Regions from separate parts of the Robertmurraya sp. FSL R5-0851 genome, predicted to be linked through region 1. Evidence: riboswitches for the same ligand, from Rfam matches in the RefSeq annotation. Region 1 holds a riboswitch; the other holds the start of a gene.
The links. Region 1 has a riboswitch for S-adenosylmethionine ahead of MKX65_RS20975 (sugar ABC transporter substrate-binding protein). Riboswitches for the same ligand answer to the same signal wherever they lie in the genome.

Region 1 (5,443 bases):
GTATCTTCCATGTTTCGTATACGTTAAAAAGATATGAACCACTACAACAACAACCACCATGATGACAATAATCCATGGCACCTGACCGATTTTCGAAAAAAACGGACTAATTAGGCCTTCTGCCATCGTTCCATTAGGCAACACCATGTTTTGTGAAACAGTCGCTCCCTTTGTATAGGTCAATGCCGTTCCTTGAATAATAAACATGGTTGCAAGGGTCATTAACATATCAGGAATCCGCATTTTTACAATCATAATAGAATTCAAAATCCCTACAACTAATGCTGCGGCAATTGCCGAAATAATAGCTACAAAGGTATTTTGCGAAAACCAAACGAACATAGAAATCACGATTGCATTTGATAAGGAGGCCACCGATCCAACGGAAAGATCAAAGCCATCAACCGTTAAACTGATGGTAATCCCGATTGCAATGATAGTTACAATTGAAATGGAACGCAGGATATTTACAATATTATTTCCTTGTATAAATGCGGGATTGGCCAATGAAAATATGATCACGAGTGCAATGATTGTAATAATCGTTCCATATTTATAAAAAAATTGGAAAAGATCAAATGACGTTTTTGACGGGGTCTGTTTCTTTGCTGTTATGTTTGCCTCCATCTTACCTGCCCCCTGTTGAATAGAATAATAGTTCTTCTTCATTAGTTGATTTTGTTTCTAGTTCCTTAACTGATTTTCCATCATAAAGGACATAGACCCGATTCGTAATTCCCATAATCTCTGATAGTTCAGATGATGCATAAATAATAGCTTTTCCGCGGCTTGCCAGCTCGACAATAAGATTAAAAATGTCCTTTTTTGCTCCAACGTCTACACCTTTGGTCGGCTCATCAAAAATATAGACATCAGCATCGGCTACGAGCCACTTGCCAATGGCAATCTTCTGTTGATTACCGCCAGAAAGATTTTGAACTTTTGTTTCTTCAGAAGGTGTCTTTATTCCAAGACGATTGATCAGTGCCTTTGCAACTAACTTTTCTTTTTTCCTATCCAGGAAACTAAAATCTTTTGAAAAATGCCTTAAATTCACTACAGTTAAATTTGATTCAACCGACGCATTTACAAGAATCCCTTCTTTTCGGCGCTCTTCAGGGACCAAGGCCAGTCCATTCTTAACCGCTTCATACGGGTTTTTAACATTAACTCTTTTTCCGTTAACCTTGACTTCTCCTGCCACTAATTTGCCTTCAACCCCGAACAAAGCTTTACAGAACTCGGTCTTACCGGCACCTACAAGTCCAGCAATTCCCACAATCTCCCCTGCTTTGACGTTCATGCTAAAATCTTTAATCTTATCTTTATCTGTAAGTCCTTTTACCTCAAGGAATGTGTCTCCAATGGTCATGAATTTATCAGGAAACTGGTCACCGAGTTTTTGACCAAGCATATGCTCCACTACTTTGTTTTGGTTAGTATCCGAAATCCTCTGTCTCTCGACTACTTCCCCATTTCTCATAATCGTAATATCATCACAAATCTCAAAAATCTCTGGAAGTCGATGTGAGATGAAAATAACTCCAACATCACGGTTCTTTAATTCTTGTACGATACGAAATAACTCATTTGTCTCCGTATGACTAAGAGGTGCTGTCGGCTCATCTAAGATGAGGAATCTACATTCTTTTGACACCGCTCTGGCGATTAAGACCATTTGTTTTTCTGCTAATGTTAATTCACTTACTAGTTTTTTAGTTGGAAGAGACAAATTCATTTCTGATAGGATGGTGGCCGCTCTAGAATGCAAGCTTTTCCAATTAACCCATTGCTTCTTTCCCATGTTGTGTACTGTGTCCATTAACATGATATTTTCCGCAACCGTTAAATAGGGAATCAGAGCTGTATCCACTTCCTGATATACAATTTGAATTCCTGAGTCCATGGCACTTTTGGGCGAACGAATGGTCATAGATTGTCCATCCAATGTGATTTCACCAGTATAGTGATCATATGCCCCTGAAAGAACCTTCATCAAGGTTGACTTCCCAGCACCATTGGCTCCAATTAAGGCATGAGTTTTCCCGCTTTTAACTGAAAAATCCACCCTATTTAATGCTTTTACACCCGGAAATTCAATTGACACATTTTTCATCTCTAAAGTGGTCATGATGTCACCGTCCTTTCAAAGAAACACTCTCTTTATCTAGTGAAAAAGAGAGTGTCTATCAATAAGTCCCTTACTTCTTATAGTGTTCCCTCAGCGTCTTCATCCAATCTTCCTCAAATTCTGTTGATTGACCCCATCCTTCAATGATTTCATTTAGATTGACCATATTTACAGGATCTTTTGATTTTTGAAGATCTTCTTGAGAGATAAGTGAAGCTTCCAAATCATACGTTTGTGGTGTTTCCTCGCCTGCTAATTTCTTTGCTAGTATTCTCATATTTACTGAACCAATCAACTTAGGATCAACAGCTGCCGTATATCTCCAAGCGCTACCTTCTCTTTGGATTTCCTGCAAATCAGCATTTGAAACATCGATTCCATAGATTTTAACTTCTTCTCTGCCAGCTTCTTTTAACGCGCGAGCCGCACCGATGGCAAAAGCATCCCAAGTGGCAAAAATCGCATCAAGTTCACCCTTAGGGTATTTATTCAACATTGCAGCAACCGCATTTTGGGTTTGAACACTAGTATCAGCTGCTGCTACGCCAAAGCGCTCCACTTCTTTAATGCCAGGATTATTTGCTAGAACCTCTTCATACACTTTATTTCGTCTAACCATTGGTGGGAATCCGTCCACCCATAGGTATGCAATATTGGCTTCCCCTTTTGTTTCTTTTACTAATTGATCCAATGATAGAGTAGCTAGTGCTTCATCATCTTGTGACACAAGAGTAACACCGTCAACACTTGTTAAATTTGCATTCGAGTCAAATGCCACTACGCTTTTTCCAGCATCAACAATTTTCTGTATGTCATTAACGGTAGCATCATCATCACCGTGAGAAATAATAAATCCATCATAATCTTGATTTAACGCTTGGTTAATCGCATCATGAAATTTCGCTGTATCTCCATTTGCCGTAAATACATCCACTTGAAATCCTAGTGCTTCCCCTTCTTGCTTTGCACCTGCTAAGAACTGTGCTGTGTGGTCGTCCCCACCAATTTTACGAATTACTTTGATTTTTGGTTGGTCTCCATTTGCAAAGCGCTCAGGTACACCTTCAATCAGTGTGTTCGATCCTGTTGCTTCCTTTGTTTCTCCCCCTGTTGCACAGCCTGTAAGCAAAAGTGTTGCAGCGATAGCTGATACAAATGCACTTTTTAAAAAGTTCCTCTTCATGATTCTTTCTCCCCTTTTTGTTTTTTATGTCTTCTTACCAACGTTGCTCTTAGGAGAGTTTTTATAAAATATAAAGGCTCTTTTCTAAAACATTGTTTCTACATACACATTTTTCAGGAAATTAAATATATGTTTCAACAGCTAATCAGAATGTTTTCATCCTTAGAAAAGAGCTACTCTCCAAATAGACCAATAAACCCAGAGTTATTCGGGGAAAAATCCGGCTTTTGGGATTTTTCCAAAACAACAAACTTTACGAAAATAGCCAATATAAAAAACCTCTCCAGAAAAGAGAGGTTTCATCACAAAATAAGGACTACTCCTCTCTTATCTCTCAAAACAAAATCTTGTTTTGCAGGATTTAGCACCAATTCCATTCGGAACGGTTGCTGGGCGTCACAGGGCCAGTCCCTCTGCCACTCTTGATAAGAGAACGTATTTTATTCATTTACTTTAATAAAGTATAAAACTTAATTTAATATTCTATTAACAAATTGTCAATAGTATTTTCTAAATATTTTTAATAGAAATATTATTCCCACGTAATTTCTAGATCAGCATCCCGATACAAAACTATTTTTTAACATCGTACATATTTACGTTTGAAACCAAGCTTCCCTCTATCCATTTCTTTTTGAATACTTTCGTAAGCGTTTAAGAAACTGCTTTTTTTATTGTCTCGTTTGACTTCTACGATTCCTATTTCCTTTGAGACCTCGACTGCCTTTTCATGTTGCGGCAAATAGGAAATCGCCACCGTGTATACGAAATTATTCATAGCAGATTTGGTTCGTTCCGGCGAATCATGAATCGAATTTTTCACCATATCCAGCATATTGGAAATCTTGCTTTCGGAAAATTCTTTATCTTTTCGATTCCCTAAAAGCCAGCAATAGCAACTCCATCCAGCCGACATTTTCAATTCGTCACCACTTGCAATCCATTTATCTGCAACGTCTTGTGCAATATCGGACTCTGATAAAGTGACTGCCACCACATAATCGGACAGCATATAAAAATACGCTCCATCAATCCAACGATCATAATCTGCTTCAGTCATAGCTTTTGGGTCAGCAATAATGCCTGCAAAATACATGGCATCGTAATTACCTGTGGCATAAAGCTCGTCAGCTAAATCTTGGTTGATTTTTATTTTCTTTGCGATTGGTTTCATAGCACCTGTAGCCACGCCAAAAAGTGGCTCGTGCGCACCATTGGATATGTACATTTTTTTCATTCGTTCCTTGCCTAGGGCTTCAAGCTCTTGCATCACTGTTTCAATATCCATAGCTTTGAACTTCCTTCCTTACTTTTATCATATTTTTCTATCGAATGTTCTTGTGCGAGCCATCACAGGAAGGCATTTTTTTAGAAAGTCCACAAGTGCAATCCTTTAATCCCTTTCCGCTTAGAATTCTCTCCATACAATTTTCAACCCTTGACACTCGAGTTTTGGATTGTTTGGGTTGAGAAAAATAAAGAATATATGCTCTTTGCCGTCCCGGCGTCAATGCTTCAAAAGCAGCTTTTAAGTCTGGTGACTCATCGAATTTTTCTTGAAGTTCTTCTGGAATAATGAATTCTGTATCCTTTTTTAAAGTTACTTCTAAACCGGCTTTTTCCACTTCAATGGCTTCAAGAATGTATTCTTTCAAAATAGGTTCTAGTTCAATTATTTCTTGAAGATGAGTGAATCGAATCTGGCGTGCCGCCTGTACATTCTCGGTTTGTTGGACAAGAATTCCATGGGGATCCTTTAATAAGGCACCTTTGTGAAACAGAAGTGCACAATATTCTTTAAATCCATGGATTAATACGACATTTTTCTTCTCAAACGTGTAACAAGGATGCATCCATTTATATTCTTCGGTCAGATCACAGTCAAGAACAATATGTCTTAACCTCTCAGATTCTTCCCTCCATTTTTTAGCTTGACTTAAATAATCATCAACCTTAGGATTCAGTTTACCAATTGCCATGTTGTTTCCTCCCTATAAAAGTTACTTCACAAAGGAAGATTTAGTTGCCATGACACACCAAATCGATCATTTAGCCACCCAAACCTTTGACTAAAACCATAGTCACCAATTGGCATAAGTGCTTGTCCGCCCTCGATCAGTTTCTGATAA
Region 2 (5,443 bases), 1.4 Mb from region 1:
CTGCATCTCCTTCATAATGGAATTTTCCATCAGTATACGTAGGAAGACTAGCATTTGGGTAAGCGGATAAAAGTGCTGTTTTAGGTAATTCAACTTGTTCCAAGCTTTCAAGCATATGATGGGGACCAAGTCGACAGTTCACACCCACTACATCCGCACCAAGACTCTCTAAACGTAAGAGGGCTTCATTAATGGGCATTCGGTTTTGCATAATACCAGGGACCTGCATGGAAACTTGAGCAATTATAGGTAAATTTGTTTCCTTTCTTGCATATGGAAGGACCGCTTCCATTTCATCAAAGTCGTAGTAGGTTTCAAGTAACAGACCATCAATGTCTTCGTCCAATAGGTAATGTAACTGCTGTGAGAAGCTTTGGACAATTTCCTCTATAGAGAAGGAGTTCGGGCGGATTCCGCGGTTCCCACCAATCGTACCTACAACAAAGCTCTCATTTGTAATGGCTTGTTTTGCAATTTTTACAGCAGCTCGATTAATTTTATCAACAGAATCTTCCAGTCCATATCTTTGCAGTTTTAAGGAGTTGGCAGCATAGGTATTTGTTTGAATAACATCCGCTCCTGCACGCAGGTAGGCTTTATGAATGTTTAAAATATCATCCGGATGCGACAAGTTTAACTCTTCAAAACAACTGTCCGTTCCATAAGAGTAGAGAAGGGTACCCATTGCACCATCACCAATGACAATGTCTTTTTTCAGTTTATTTAAGAGGTTCATCTTACTATCTCTCCTTGATTTTTGGCTGCTATTGTTTCAAGTGCCGCAGAAAAATCCTTGATGATATCATCTGGATGTTCCAATCCAACAGAAAGGCGAAGGAGACTTTGACTGATTCCTCTTTTTAAGCGTTGCTCAATCGGCATTGCCGCATGTGACATTTTCGCTGGGTAAGAGAGGATCGATTCAACAGCGCCTAAACTAACAGCAAATACGGGAATCTCTGTTAATTCAACGAATTGTTTTACGGCTTCTTCACTTTCAAGTTCAAACGAAAGAACGGCTCCGGCACCTTCTGATTGTTCTTTTTGTATTTCGTACTGTGGATGGTCAGTAAGTCCAGGGTAGTAAACTTTTTTCACAGAAGGATGGTTCTGTAGGAAGTTGGCTATTTGTAAGGCAGATTTTATGGAAAAATTCATCCTAACCGATAGTGTCTTAATTCCTCGTAAAACTAACCAAGCATCTTGAACACCTAAAACAGCGCCAAAAGAATTTTGCAAAAATCCAATCTGTTTAGCAAGGTCAGAATCGTTTACAACAATCGCACCAGCAACTACATCACTATGTCCAGAAAGAAACTTCGTGGCACTATGAAGCACCACATCCGCACCAAGAAGTAATGGCTTTTGTAGAGCAGGTGTTAAAAATGTATTGTCAACAAAGGTTAAAGCTCCAACACTTTTCGCAATGTCACTGATGGCTCGAATATCTGTCACCTTTAAAAGGGGATTGGAAGGTGTTTCTACATAAAAAACCTTCGTATTCGGACGAATCGCTTGTTTTACGGCTGTAAGATCTGTCATATCAACAAAAGTGTGCTCAATTCCAAAACGTGAAAGGACTTCCGTTACCATTCTGTATGTCCCACCATACACGTCTTCCGTAATCACTACATGGTCTCCTTGAGAGAGAAGAAGAAAAGCAGTCGAAATGGCTGCCATACCTGATGAAAAGGCATATCCGTTTGTACCTTCTTCAAGGTTAGCAATGACTGTTTCAAATGCTTCACGAGTTGGATTCGCGCTTCGACCATAGTCGTATTTTCCAAACTCATCGACGCTGTGCTGATGAAAGGTGGATGCATGTTGAATAGGAACGGATACAGCACCGTTAGTAGGATCATATTTATGTTCATTATGAAGTAGTTTTGTTTCAAATGAAAAATTGTGTTCTATTGTCATTTTTTATGCCTCCGAACTTAAACGAGTAAGAGCTTGGTCAATATCTTTAATTAAATCCTCCACGTCCTCGATTCCGACAGAGAAACGAAGCAGGCGATTACAAACGCCAATTGAAAAACGAACTTCTTCCGGAATATCCGCATGTGTCTGTGTAGCTGGGTATGTAATGAAGCTTTCTACACCCCCAAGACTTTCAGCAAACGTAATAAGGTTGAGATTTTGTAAGAATGAATTAACCCACTCTTCTTTTTTAATTCGGAAGGAAAGCATTCCGCCACGGCCAGGGTAAAGAACATCTACCACGTTTTCATGAGTCTTTAAAAAGCTTGCAAGCTCTCTTGCATTTGTTTCATGCTGTTTCATTCTAAGCGCTAAAGTCTTCATCCCACGAATAAGGAGCCAAGAGTCAAACGGACTTAAAACTGCTCCAATAGAGTTGTGGTGGAATCCAAGCTGTTCACAAACTTCTTTTCCTTTTCCAACGATCAAGCCAGCTAGCACATCATTATGCCCACCTAAGTATTTGGTAGCGCTATGAATGACAATGTCAGCTCCAAGCTCGATCGGTCTTTGAAGTAATGGAGTATAAAATGTATTGTCGACAATTAATAAAATATTATATTTTTTCGCTAGCTCAGCAACCGCTTGAATATCCGTTTCTTCCATCAATGGATTGGTTGGTGTTTCAATGAAGATAGCTTTTGTTTTCTCAGTAATGGCTTGTTCGATAATGCTTACGTCATGAGTTTGTACATACGTACTCGTAAGTCCCCATTTTTTAAAGCCTTGTTCTAAGATTCGATAGGTTCCACCGTATAAGTCCCTTGATACGATCCATTCATCACCAGATTCAAAGATTGCAAGAATCGTAGTGATAGCAGCCATTCCAGAACTACAGGCAAATCCTTGATCACCGCCTTCTAAATCAGCAATTGCCGCCTCTACAAGTTTTCTTGTTGGATTGCCTGTGCGAATATAATCAAAGCCTGTTGATTGGCCAATTCCTTCGTGTCGATAAGCTGTCGAAAAGTAAACAGGTGGATTTACTGTTCCCGTTTGAGTTTCACTTCTGTTCCCGATCTGCGCTACCTTAGTTTCATTTTTGTACATTCTAGTCTCTCCCAACATCCTAATAATAAAAAAAAGTCTTCTCTCTAAGAAGAAGACTTTGTTATCAACATGAGCCATTCTTCTTATCTTCCAAGTAAAATACTTGCTGGAATTAGCACCTTTTCAAAAAATTGATGGTTGCTGAGGCTTCATAGGGCCAGACCCTCGACCTCTCTTGATAAGAAATCAAAACATTTAATTTTTTCTAACTTTACTACAGTAAATTGCTAAGTGTCAATCTTTTTTACAAATTTACGACAATATTCTTCGCAATTTCCTAAAATTTACTATATGAATATTCAGAACATTTAATATATAATGGGTTTGAGAACAAAAAGTGGAGGGAAATTCATGCAAACGAAAAGCAGATGTCATCATCGGTATATGTTGAATGAAGACACCTTTTTTGTTACCGAAGATGGAATTGAATTATTTATTTTAGGTGAGAGTCTTCAAGGTTATTTTGTAGGTGGTCACGTGGATTTTCCTCTTGAAATGAGAGAAATAAATGAATCAGCTCAAAAGGAGAAACGACTCTCCAGTCAACCCCCGCAACAACTGTACTTAAATATGATCAATCAGTTATAGACGGGGAAACCCCGTCTTCTTTATTTTGTACAATACATAAAACCACCAGCTTATAGAAGCCGGTGGTTGTGTCCTACGATTTAATTGTCGGTTTTAAGTTTCTTTTCTCAATTTCCTTCTTCAAAAACTTCGCCCATTCTTTATTTTCACCTGACTTCAATGCATTCCGATACGAGACAACTAACATTTCATTACTCATAATCTTCATTTAAAAGCCTCCTTAAAATGGACTGAATTTTCTAGCTTTTTATAATTGTATCGGGTTTCAATCCATTTGAAAACCCAAAACTCCATATTTTTTGCCATAAAATTATTAATATTCTGTTACAGGATTTTCACGTAATGATTTTTTTCATGATAAAATATGGTAAATAGTTTGTATGATGGGGGAGAAGGATGGATACGATCACACTTTTTGTTTATGGAACTTTACGCAAACATGAAACGAATCACGGATTAATCAGGGAAGCTACGTGCATAGCTGAACAGGCATGGGTTAATGGTGAGCTTTTTGATACAGGTAACGGTTATCCTACTCTAGAACTAAATAATTCCGGTAAGGTGCATGGTGAGTTATATGAAGTTAGTAAAAATCTTTTACCTCTCCTTGACGCATTGGAGGATTTTGAAGAGGGGAGAGAGTCTAATTTGTATGACAGAACAAATGTTACTGTTCATACGGATAAAGGCACTAAAGGTGCGCTTGTGTATGTGAATGTGGATGAATCCAGCAAGAACGAAAAAATCACACATGGAGATTGGAAATTACATAGATTCATGGAAAATCCTCCTGAACAAGTATACTACTTTGCGTATGGATCATGTATGGATGATGAGCGATTCCGAAAGGCGGGCGTGGATCACTGTTTTAAAAACCTCGTCGGTGCTGCCGTTTTAAAGGGATACTCTATGAAATACCTTTTCAGAGTAAGTGATGGAGGAAGAGCAGATATTGTGGAAGATGGTGGTGAAACCGAGGGATTAGTTTACTTAACTCCATATGAAGGGGTTGATTATTTATTTGTGAGAGAGGGGTTTTATGGAGGATGGTATCGCCCTACCTTTGTGGATGTGGACATCGATGGGGAAACGTTAAAGGATGTTTTGACATTCCATGTTTATAACAAAATGCCCGAATTGTCACCACCAGACCATTATTCTACTGAAATTCTTAGAGGGGCAAAAGGAAGATTGAGTGATAGTTATTATCAATATTTACTAACGGAACTTGATCGTCTAAAAAAGTCGAGCCATAGTTAATTTTTTATTGTACATCGGTTTAATACGAGTATCCATTGTGGTAAACACTTACTATCACCAACTTAAGAAAGTGGGTCAGAACATGAGTGGAAATAGAGACAATGGCTATTATGAGCTGGTGTATAATAATCGACAATACAACTATTTAGAGTTTATTAGGTTAGATACCATATGTGAAATCAGTTATATCACTTTAAAAAATATAATAACAGGCGAATTTTTCACCTTTGAAGAAAACCAAGTCCGAAAAGTGACAAAAAGGAATTTTCGAATTAGATCTTTTAGGAAGCAGTTTTTAGAAAAAGTTGCTAAGTAGTTACTTACTTTCTATAATAAGATAGATAATGTAAAAGGAGTGACTGTAGTGATTCATCTAAAATGGTCTGAGTCAGAAACAATAAAAAAGGTAACTTGTGTTCACACAAAAGCTGAAAAATATATCGTCGACAATAAATTAACAACAGGAAACGTGTACGAAGTAAAAAATGAAACAGAAGAATTTTACTTTATAATAGATAATAGTGGGAAAGTTGGCGGCTATTACAAAGATTATTTCAAAGAAGCT

Region 2: linked by a shared signal. The riboswitch ahead of MKX65_RS14085 (methionine biosynthesis PLP-dependent protein) and the one ahead of MKX65_RS20975 (sugar ABC transporter substrate-binding protein) in region 1 are both predicted to bind S-adenosylmethionine.

What each region holds. Positions count from the first base shown of each region.
Region 1 is NZ_JBBOOE010000001.1:4,100,226-4,105,668, forward strand. It holds gene MKX65_RS20965 (ABC transporter permease) at 1-627, opposite strand, end outside; gene MKX65_RS20970 (sugar ABC transporter ATP-binding protein) at 629-2,131, opposite strand; gene MKX65_RS20975 (sugar ABC transporter substrate-binding protein) at 2,202-3,314, opposite strand; SAM riboswitch class I at 3,639-3,746, opposite strand; gene MKX65_RS20980 (DNA alkylation repair protein) at 3,895-4,602, opposite strand; gene MKX65_RS20985 (DUF1801 domain-containing protein) at 4,640-5,293, opposite strand; gene MKX65_RS20990 (VOC family protein) at 5,320-5,443, opposite strand, start outside.
Region 2 is NZ_JBBOOE010000001.1:2,744,769-2,750,211, reverse strand. It holds gene MKX65_RS14095 (bifunctional homocysteine S-methyltransferase/methylenetetrahydrofolate reductase) at 1-736, opposite strand, end outside; gene metC (cystathionine beta-lyase) at 733-1,920, opposite strand; gene MKX65_RS14085 (methionine biosynthesis PLP-dependent protein) at 1,924-3,030, opposite strand; SAM riboswitch class I at 3,111-3,215, opposite strand; gene MKX65_RS14080 (hypothetical protein) at 3,382-3,618, shown strand; gene sda (sporulation histidine kinase inhibitor Sda) at 3,692-3,826, opposite strand; gene MKX65_RS14070 (gamma-glutamylcyclotransferase) at 4,015-4,878, shown strand; gene MKX65_RS14065 (DUF6501 family protein) at 5,243-5,443, shown strand, end outside.